2 regions of the Planococcus dechangensis genome follow, and region 2 is predicted to be linked to the other one. Evidence: riboswitches for the same ligand, from Rfam matches in the RefSeq annotation. Region 2 holds a riboswitch; the other holds the start of a gene.
What was found. Region 2 has a riboswitch for cyclic di-GMP ahead of flgB (flagellar basal body rod protein FlgB). Riboswitches for the same ligand answer to the same signal wherever they lie in the genome.
Positions count from the first base shown of each region.

Region 1: another riboswitch for cyclic di-GMP. It lies ahead of ACFO5U_RS11695 (glycoside hydrolase family protein); the one in region 2 lies ahead of flgB (flagellar basal body rod protein FlgB).

Region 1 covers NZ_JBHSGL010000005.1:1,729,794-1,734,683, forward strand. The annotation lists gene ACFO5U_RS11690 (fructose-1,6-bisphosphatase) at 1-1,063, opposite strand, end outside; cyclic di-GMP riboswitch class I at 1,351-1,442, shown strand; gene ACFO5U_RS11695 (glycoside hydrolase family protein) at 1,487-2,365, shown strand; gene ACFO5U_RS11700 (GGDEF domain-containing response regulator) at 2,636-4,249, shown strand; gene ACFO5U_RS11705 (HEAT repeat domain-containing protein) at 4,246-4,890, shown strand, end outside.
Region 2 covers NZ_JBHSGL010000002.1:342,466-347,355, forward strand. The annotation lists gene fliF (flagellar basal-body MS-ring/collar protein FliF) at 1-803, opposite strand, end outside; gene fliE (flagellar hook-basal body complex protein FliE) at 826-1,122, opposite strand; gene flgC (flagellar basal body rod protein FlgC) at 1,148-1,600, opposite strand; gene flgB (flagellar basal body rod protein FlgB) at 1,606-1,998, opposite strand; cyclic di-GMP riboswitch class I at 2,083-2,169, opposite strand; gene ACFO5U_RS02285 (flagellar hook-basal body protein) at 2,385-3,185, shown strand; gene ACFO5U_RS02290 (flagellar hook-basal body protein) at 3,199-4,008, shown strand; gene flgL (flagellar hook-associated protein FlgL) at 4,207-4,890, opposite strand, start outside.

The DNA.
Region 1 (4,890 bases), on a different contig from region 2:
TTTGGAGAGCATAGGTTTTGCCGTGGATCGTTGCTTCATTTTTAGCGTAATCGACTTTCTCGAGCAGCAGGCGGTCGGTCATGTCGAAGCACGAGCGCCTTTTAATGATCGGGCTTTCGAGCTTGAATTGTATGATTGAAATGGCTTGATGGATTTTGGTGATTTGCAGCTGCTCCTGCTCGGTCAGCTTTTCATCTGAAATGCGTTTCGGGCGGAATGCCGGATTGTCGTCATAGTATTGTTCTGCCAAATTCAATAGCGGCCGCAAATTGATGCCGTAGACATCCTCGATGATATCCAAATTATTGTACCGCGCACAGATGCGGATGATGTTGGCGAGGCATACTTTCGAACCTGAGTAGGCGCCGAGCCATAACACATCATGATTGCCCCATTGAATGTCGACGGAATGATAGCCGATAAGCGTGTCCATAATTTTATGCGGATCCGGGCCCCGGTCGTATATATCCCCGACAACGTGCAAATGGTCCACCGTCAAACGCTGTGTGGTGTACGCCAGGCCGATAATGAGTTTATCCACTTGGCCCAAGGAAATGATTTGTTCAAGCATTTTCGCGTAATAGTCTTTTTTATTGGTGAATTCATCGGTTTTGTAGAGCAGTTCTTCAATAATATAAACAAACTGCTTCGGCAAGGCTTTGCGCAGTTTCGAGCGGGTGTATTTGGACGAAGCATACGAAACAAGCTTCAATAGCCGTTCGATGACTTCTATGTACCAGTCCCGCAATTCTTTTTTGCTGCTGAAATGGCTTTTGATCAATTGCAATTTCTCTTCCGGATAATAGACGAGTGTCGCAAATTCGTTCAATTCATCTTCTTGCAGTTCATCCTTGAAAAGATCCCTGATTTTCACTTTGACATTGCCGGAGCCGTTGCGCAACACATGCTGGAACGCCTGATACTCGCCGTGCAGATCACTGACGAAATGCTCGGTGCCTTTCGGCAGGTTCAAAATGGCTTCTAGATTGATGATTTCCGTTGCCACTTTTTCTTCACTATCGTATTTTTGCGCCAGTAGATCCAAATACTTTGAATTTTTCATCCAGAATCCCCCTTTCAAGCTATACACACTGAAAATAAACACTTGTTGACCACGTATATGAAAATGAATGTCGCAAAAGGAAGTGCTCTATATTTCCAGTCTATAGCAGTTCTCCTGCCGGCTCTACTATTAATTAGGGAACGCTCGGCAATTAGAGAAAAAAATCTGGGCTTTATGACGATTATATAAAGTTTGGTAAATGTTCAACGCATCACATTACTTGTAAAACTTTTAATAGGTACATAGTTACTATTTAAATTCAACATACTGGAATTATAATAAGGAAAAACTGAAAAAGGCAAACTTACCTGAAAAGGAAGGACGCAAAGCCATGAGCCTATCCACTGCCTGCGCAGTGCACGGTCGTCAGGTTGCCAGGCACCCATTTTGCGGGCCTCGGCTCACAGAATGGAGGAAGAGAATATGTTGAAGAAAGCGGCGATACTAATGTTCGCGATGTCTCTCATGCTGGCGTTTCATGCAGAAAATGTCCAAGCAAGCGGCGGAACGCCTGAAACCCGTGCTACTTGGCTATGGAATCCATGGATGTTCGTGGAAGACCAAGCTTCTGTACTGGCTTTTCTCGAAAATAAAAACGTCAATAAAGTTTACGTGCAAATCGACCGGGACATCCCGAAAAATACTTACCGCAGTTTTATAGCTCAAGCACATGCGCGCGGCATCGCCGTTTTCGCACTGGACGGTGCCCCTGCTTGGGTTGCGCCGAAGGGTTATACGAGCCAGAACTTGCTGATGAACTGGCTGAGCAATTACCAAGGCGGATCGAGTCAGCAAGCACGCTTTGACGGGATCCACCTGGACGTGGAGCCATATTTGTACAGCGGTTGGAAGTCAAACCGCGCCGCCACAGTCAAATCCTATCAAGCGCTTCTTCAAAGAGCGGCAGTAAGTTCAGCACAGCTGAACTTGCCGCTTGAAGCTGATATGCCTTTCTGGTTTGATGAAATCTCCTATAAAAACACTTACGGCAGCGGCTTATTGGCTGAATGGGTCATCAAAAACACGGACGGGGTAACGTTAATGGCTTACCGGGATTCCGCACCGATGATTATCGACATTGTCAAAAATGAAATCGCTATGGCCCAAAAACACGGCAAGAACGTTGTAGTAGGCGTGGAAACAGGTGTCACCGATGAAGGCAGCATCATCACCTTCGCTGAAGAAGGTGAAGCATATATGAATGTTCAGCTGGCTAAAGTGGCTGCCCATTATTCGCAGCATGCTGCTTATGAAGGAATTGCCATTCATCATGTCGGCAGTTGGATGACGCTCAAGCCATAAAAAATACAGACACTTCTCATGCTTTTTGGAAGTGTCTTTTTATTTTCCGGATTCTTAATTCAAGGGATTGTCAGAAGGATGTTACGAAAAAGTCAGGTTTCAAGGGGTAAATCTCTTACATGGAAGCTGATTGGTGTTATTCTATTAGTGGAAAATATTATCTATTTAATTGCCTAAATTACATATTATGGAATCTATTATCCAACCATAAACTATCCGTATATGGTCCTGTATAATTTTGCGGCATTTTTTTAAGGAGGTTGAATTGAATTGGCCCAAACAGATTATAAGGCTTTACTTGCCACTCGCATGGAACGGGACTTTTCAAAATGGACTGCCCAAGGCGACATTCAGGAGCATGAAGTCTATCGTTTTTTGCATACAATGAAAGGCACAGCAGGCACGATCGGGATGATGGAGCTGTCCGATTTTTGCACGAGCCAGCTGGACTCTTTCTCAGAGCATAGCACCACCCTGCTGCCGGTTGAGTCGCTGTCAGCTTTCATGGCGTCGTTCCGGTCTTATTTCACTGAAGAGGAAGTCTCACCCGAAGCGCTACCAAGTTTGGAAAAAGCTGTTGATCCGCCCGCTCACGGCGAAACGCTCGTCTTGGTCATCGATTCCGACGCTGAATTCGCGGCACAGCTAAAAGAGCTACTGGAGCGCCAAGGAATTCCTGTCGTCATTGCGCTGGATGGCCAAAAGGGCACGGAATTATTCTATACGCTGAATCCGCAGATGGTTCTATTGGATACGAATTTGCCGGATGTCGATGGATTCCACCTGGCCGAACGAATCGCAGAAGCCGGCAGAAGCCGCCACTTGCCGCTTGCCGTCATGAGTGAAGACGGGCATATCGACAACTACATCCGGGCAATGGAAATCGGAGCCACAGATTTCTTGCCCAAGCCATTGAATATGGCATACTTCCTTCCTTATATCGTGAATCGTCTGCGGAGCCAGGAGATCATCCTGCAAGGTGCGCGAATAGATGAATTGACTGGAGCCGGAAATCGCAACAAATTTGATGAGTCTTTGCTGCAAATGACGAATTTGGCAGAAAGAAACGGCAAGCCGTTCACCTTGGCCTTGCTCGATTTGGACTATTTCAAGAAAATCAATGATCAATATGGGTATCCGGCTGGAGATGAAGTGTTGCGGTCGTTCAGCCAACTTGTCATGAACGCGAAGCGCGATTCGGACCATTTCTTCCGTTACGGTGGAGAGGAATTCGCCTTAATCCTTCCTGAAACAAAACCCCAAGCAGCTGTTGCTTTAATGGAACGCCTGCATCAAACACTTGCTGAAACTGGATTTTCCATCATCCCTGAAGAACCGATTCATCTTACTTTTTCCGCCGGAATCAGTGAGTACCGGCTTAAGCAGGAAACGATTGTGAACAAGGCAGAACAAGCCTTATACCAAGCAAAAAGAAACGGCCGCAACCAGACAATGGTCAATGAATCTGAACAGAACGACTTTAAGCGCAAACTGAATATCGTCATTGTTGATGACGATTTACTCGTCCGCAAATTGGTCTCTAAGCAGTTTTCCAATTGGAAAGCCGAGGAGTTCGATATTCACATCGAGGAATATCCAGATGGGCTTGCTCTCGTCGATTCCGATTGGTACCGCCCTCAAGAGAATTACATGATCTTGCTCGACGGTGTCATGCCTAAAATGGATGGGCTTGAAGTACTGAGCCACTTACGCTCACAATACCCGCACGATAACATCGTGATTTCCATGCTCACTTCACGGACCAATGAATCCGACATCGTATTGGCGTTGAAAAGCGGAGCCGATGATTATATCGTCAAGCCATTTTATGCACAAGAAGTGTTAGCCCGTGTTCAGCGGCTCACGAAGAGGATGTTCAGTTGAATTTGCTGCATTTCTGGATCCTCATTGTCTCCTTATTCATCGGCCAATTGCTTCTTTTATTGATTTTAGCTTGGCGCAAACAGCAATCGAACAAACGGGAAGCCGGGATTGAGCGGCAATACAACGCCTTAACCGATTCATTTAGTTCCTATATGATGGATCCGACAGACGAACGGTTTCTTGAGGAATTGAAGCTTTCCCCGTACCGGCTCGTTGTGCTGGAGCGCTTATTGAACCATTACGTATCAGTGGCAAAAGCGGGCGCCGCTTCTCCAGCGGTTGCATATCTGTCGGAAGAGTTTCTTGCCCAGCGCTATCGCAAGCGGCTCAAGCGTAGCAACTGGGCCATGCGCATGAATACTTTGTATTTTATCGAAGATTTCCGGATGGAATCGCTCATACCGCTATTGAAAGACAAATTAGCAAAGAGCTCAAGACTCGACCAAGAGGCACAGCAATTGATCCGCACACTCGCTTCCTTGAACGAGACATCGGCCATTGCAGCGCTGGCGAAATATCCGGCTGCCCCGGCACGGCTCTATATCGATGTGTTCAAACGGCTCGATGAGCTGACCAAGTTGGATGAATTGGACGCAGCCTTGAAAAACGAAAGTTCCAATGACACGCTCAAGCACGCGGCT
Region 2 (4,890 bases):
ACAACTTTGTCTTGCCCAAGCAATAGCCCGAGCATTTGCTGCAGTTCGCGCTGGATATCTTTTTCGATGCCTTGCTGGACTTCACGGTTTTGTTGGTAGATCGTTAAATTGGTATCCGGTGCTCCGGTATCCTGCAAGTCGAACACTTGGCCGTTTTGGTCCATAATGACAATTTGCTCCATCGGCAAGCTCGGAACGGATTTACTGACTAAATGATAAAGCCCGTTCACTTGCTTTTGGTCTAAATTCAAGGTGCCATCACTTTTGATGACGATAGATGCCGTCGACACTTGTTCTTCGTCGGTAATCCACACATTTTCTTTCGGCAAGGTAATCATCACGTTCGCCTCGGCAACGCCGGCGATTTGCTTGATCAGATACGCCAGCTCATTTTGCATCGCGTCCCGTTCGACGACATCAAAATGTCGGTCGGTCATGCCGAGGCCCATGTTTTCACTGAATATGCCATAAGTGACGTTGCCATTTTTCGGCAATCCTTCTGCCGCCAAGCTGACCTTCAAGCCTGCCACTTGCTCTTCCGGCACGGAAATGACCGTGCCATCTGTCGACACTTCCACCGGAATTCCTTGGCTTTCAATAGCTGCTTTGATTTCTCCCGCTTCTGCAGGACTCAAATTAGAATACAGAGGAGACATATCCGATTGGCTATTGAAGAAAATAAAAAGCCCCAATACGAGCATCGTGATGAAAAATGAAGCAGCCATCAGCCATTTCGTCGATTTCGATAAACTGCCCCAAGATTCTTGTGTTTTCGTTTTATACAATTCGAGCTTCTCTTTCATTGAACGCACACCTTAACTTTTCTCATACTTGCATTCTCATCACTTCTTGATACGCTTCAACCACTTTATTGCGGACTTGCATCGTCATCTGCAAGGATAAGCTCGCTTTTTGTGAAGCGATCATCACTTCATGGACGTCTTGCACTTCTCCCGTCAATAGTTGTTCAGTCTTTTTATCCGACACGTTTTGCGCGGCGCTGACTTCTTTCAATGCATTTTTAAAGATATCGCCAAAGCCAGCATCCACTGGCTGCGGTTGCACTTTTTCCAAAAATTGATTTTGCAGAAATGGTGTCTGCAGCTGTGTAATTTTCTCCATGCTGCCCCTCCTCAACTAAACTTCGTTATTTTCCGATTTCGAGCGCCTTCATAAACATGCTTTTAGATGCGTTCATTGCGGTGACATTGGCCTCATATGAGCGAGTCGCCGACATCAAATCGACCATTTCTCGGATCGGGTCGATGTTTGGTGTGCGGACATACCCTTCCGCATCTGCGTCCGGATGCTCAGGGTCATAAGTTACCGGAAACGGCGCCCGATCTTCCCGTATGGCAGAAACTTTCACGCCTGCTCCTGCCGACCGGTTGTCCATCGCAGCCGTTAAATGCTTGGCGAATGGCGAAGTGCCGGCAGTAGAAAGTTCCACCGTTTTGCGGCGATACGGCATCCATTCCCCGTCGACTAGTTGGGCGCGGTTTGTGTTGGCGTTGGCGATATTCGAAGACACGACATCCATCCGTAAGCGGTTGACGGTCAGCCCTGATGCACTAATATTCAGACCATTAAACAAAGACATTGCCCTTATCTCCCTTCATTGATAACCGAGCGCAAACTGGAGAACTTACCGTTCACACGCTCCGTCACGGCGTTATACCATAATTGATTTTTTGCGAGCTCTGCCATTTCATAATCCATGTCGACATTATTGCCGTTCGGCGTCATTTTCGTATGGTTGTTGACTGTAACCGGTGAAGCGCCTTGTCCGCTTTGGAATTCCAAATGGCGTGGATCGGTACGGTAGCTGTTCATGCGCGACGCACTCGCTTGCGCCATCACTTGCTGAAAATTCACTTGCTTGCTTTTATAATTGGCGGTGTCGACATTGGCGATATTGCCGGCATGCACACGCTGCTTGAGCGTCGATGTCGACAGTGCCTGTTCCATTTGTGTAATGCTCGACGGAAATAAATTCATGATCATCTGCCCCTTTTACTGTAAATTATCCCCAAAATAAAAATCCGCCTTGAAAAAGGTGGATTTGAGTCAAATCTACCATCTTTCGGCAACCCGGCGATCATATGTCTCTGACATTTAGACCCGTGGTTTTGCGTCCTTATCTTTCGAATAAGTTTGCTATTTTCGTTATGATATGGGTATATTTTGTTTTAAACTCGTCTTTTTGAATCATTTTTGTTCTGTATTACCTCGGTATAGTATCATGCTTTATTTATTTTGTATATTTTATTTTATAAAAAAATTCTACTATTTTTTCCAATTATTCTTCGTTTTTCTGCTAAAATAGAAATATGCTTTCGCAAGAATAGTCCTTAAGACTATATTTGAAAGGGTGAGTAGGTAATATGTTCCGCGGATTATATACAGCAACTTCAGGAATGATGTCGCAAAACAGGCAACAGCAAGTATTGACCAATAATTTATCCAACGCCAACACCCCTGGATTTAAAAAAGACGATAGTGCTATCCGGTCATTTCCGGAACAGTTGATAAAGGCAATGAATACCAATCAACCTGCGCCGATCGGCACCTTATCTACCGGCGTCTATCTTCAAGAAGCCATTCCATCGTTTCTTCAAGGCCCTCTGCTGGAAACCGGCCATTCGACTGATTTCGCATTGGTCGATGATAATTTACCGGATGACCCCGACGGTCAGCGTGGCAGTTTATTATTTGCGGTGGAAAATGCCGATGGCGATGTGCGCTATACACGTAACGGGCAATTCACGGTCGATGCACAAGGCTTCCTCGCCACCAGCTTCGGCCAGCGCGTGCTCGGCGAAAATCTTCAACCGGTGCAAGTCGAAGATAGCGGATTCACTGTCCAAGAAAATGGGCAAATTACAAGGCAAGACGGCACGGATGGCGGGAAGCTTTGGATCGGCGCTACGGCGGATCCCGCACAACTCGTTAAAGAAGGCCATAACCTGCTGAACTGGGCAGGAGCGGAAGCGGACGCGCCGGCACTTGCTGCTGATGAAGGAAATTACATCAAGCAAGGCTTTATCGAACAATCCAATGTCGACTTGACCCGCACGATGACCGATATGATGATGGCGTACCGAGGATTTGAATCCAACCAAAAAGTGATCCAGGCATATGACCGCAGCATGGAAAAAGCAGTTAACGAAATCGGCCGGGTCTGATAAGGAGCAGCAGATGAACATTCAAATGAACGCAGCAAGCAGCACGATGAGTGAACTTCAGAAAAAAATCGACATCATCTCTAATAATGTCGCAAACGTTAATACGACGGGCTATAAAAAACAACAAGCCAATTTTGCCGATGCTTTGCTTCATACCGTCACGAAGCAAGCCGGCACGGGTGAAGCCGGACGCAGCACCCCACCCGGCTTGCGCATCGGAGGCGGTGCGATTTTATCCCATGGCATTACCCGCCATACACAAGGGCAGTTCCAGGAAACTGGCCGTGAACTTGATTTCGCGATTCAGTCGCCGGACGGCTATTTCCGCGTGGCGGATGGCGAAAACACTTATTACACTAGAGACGGTTCGTTCCAAACCGAGCCGATTCCAGGAAGCGCCCGCCTCGCACTCGTCACGGCGAGCGGCGACGCGGTGCTCGGCGCCGGCAATGCGCCGATTACAATTGCCGCCGGGTACCAGGATATTGTCATCGGGGCAAACGGCGTTTTGACAATCAATTATCCCAACCAAGCTTCTGAAACGATTCAACTGAGCACTGCGCAAATAAACCGGACAGCGTTATTGGAAAAAGCAGGCGATAATCGCTATCGCCTGCCAGGCACTGAAGCGGAACAGCTGACAAACGGCACGCTGCAATTGGTGGATTTCCCAATTGCGCAAGGCTCATTGGAAACATCCAACGTCGAGCTGACCGACGAAATGACCGAATTAATCGCTACCCAGCGCCTGTTGCAATCACAAGGCCGAGCCATTTCCTTTGCCGACGACATGATGGGTCTCGTCAATTCGATGAAATCCTGATTTTTCCATCTAAATTTTTGTGAAATAATACAAAAGCCGCAACACCAGTCGTTCAACTGGTGTTGCGGCTTTTCTAGTTGCTGATAATTTGAGGCGGTGGCTCCGCAATGGATAAGTCACTTGCAGTATAGCAGCCAACACTTGAAAACCTTCTATAGTATAAAAAGCCACCGAAGGCAGCCATCTGCTTCAGTGGATTTAACGAAGAAAATCCATCAAGCTCGGCTGCAGCATCTTCGCAGAAGATGACAGGCTCGCTTGGTAAATGCTTTCTTCACTTTTTAATTTAATTAGTATTTCAGCATAATCAACATCTTCGATAGATGATAGCGCTGAGCCTAAAGAAAGTTTGGCATCAAGCAGGCGATTTTCTGTCGCTTCGACACGATTTTGGCGGGCGCCATTTTCCGCTGCTGCGGTCAGCAGGCGTTCCATCGCTCTGTCGATTCCAGCGAGGTTGACTTCGCTGCCGGTTTTCAAGTTCTGAGCAAGCTGCTCGACGACGCGGAACAAATTGCCTTCGTCGTCTTGTTTGCCGATCAGCGCATCAGGCATGACCCCGACTTCCAGCTGCAAACCTTCTCCGAGCTTCACCGTTTTAGCTTGTCCGAAAAACGCTGCTTCTCCAGCTGCTGGAGCCGTGAATGGCTGCTGCTTTGTGTTGGCGCCGTTGAACAAATAATGGCCGTCGACTTTCGAGTTGGCAAATTGGCGCAACTGCTCGCTCAATACTTCGACTTCACTGGCAATCACTTGGCGATCTTCCGGTGATAAAGAACCGTTTGCCCCTTGCACACCAAGTTCGCGGACGCGCTGTGTAACATTGATCATCGCTTGGACTGAGCGGTCCGTTTCGTCGAGCCACAACTTGGCCTCTCCGAC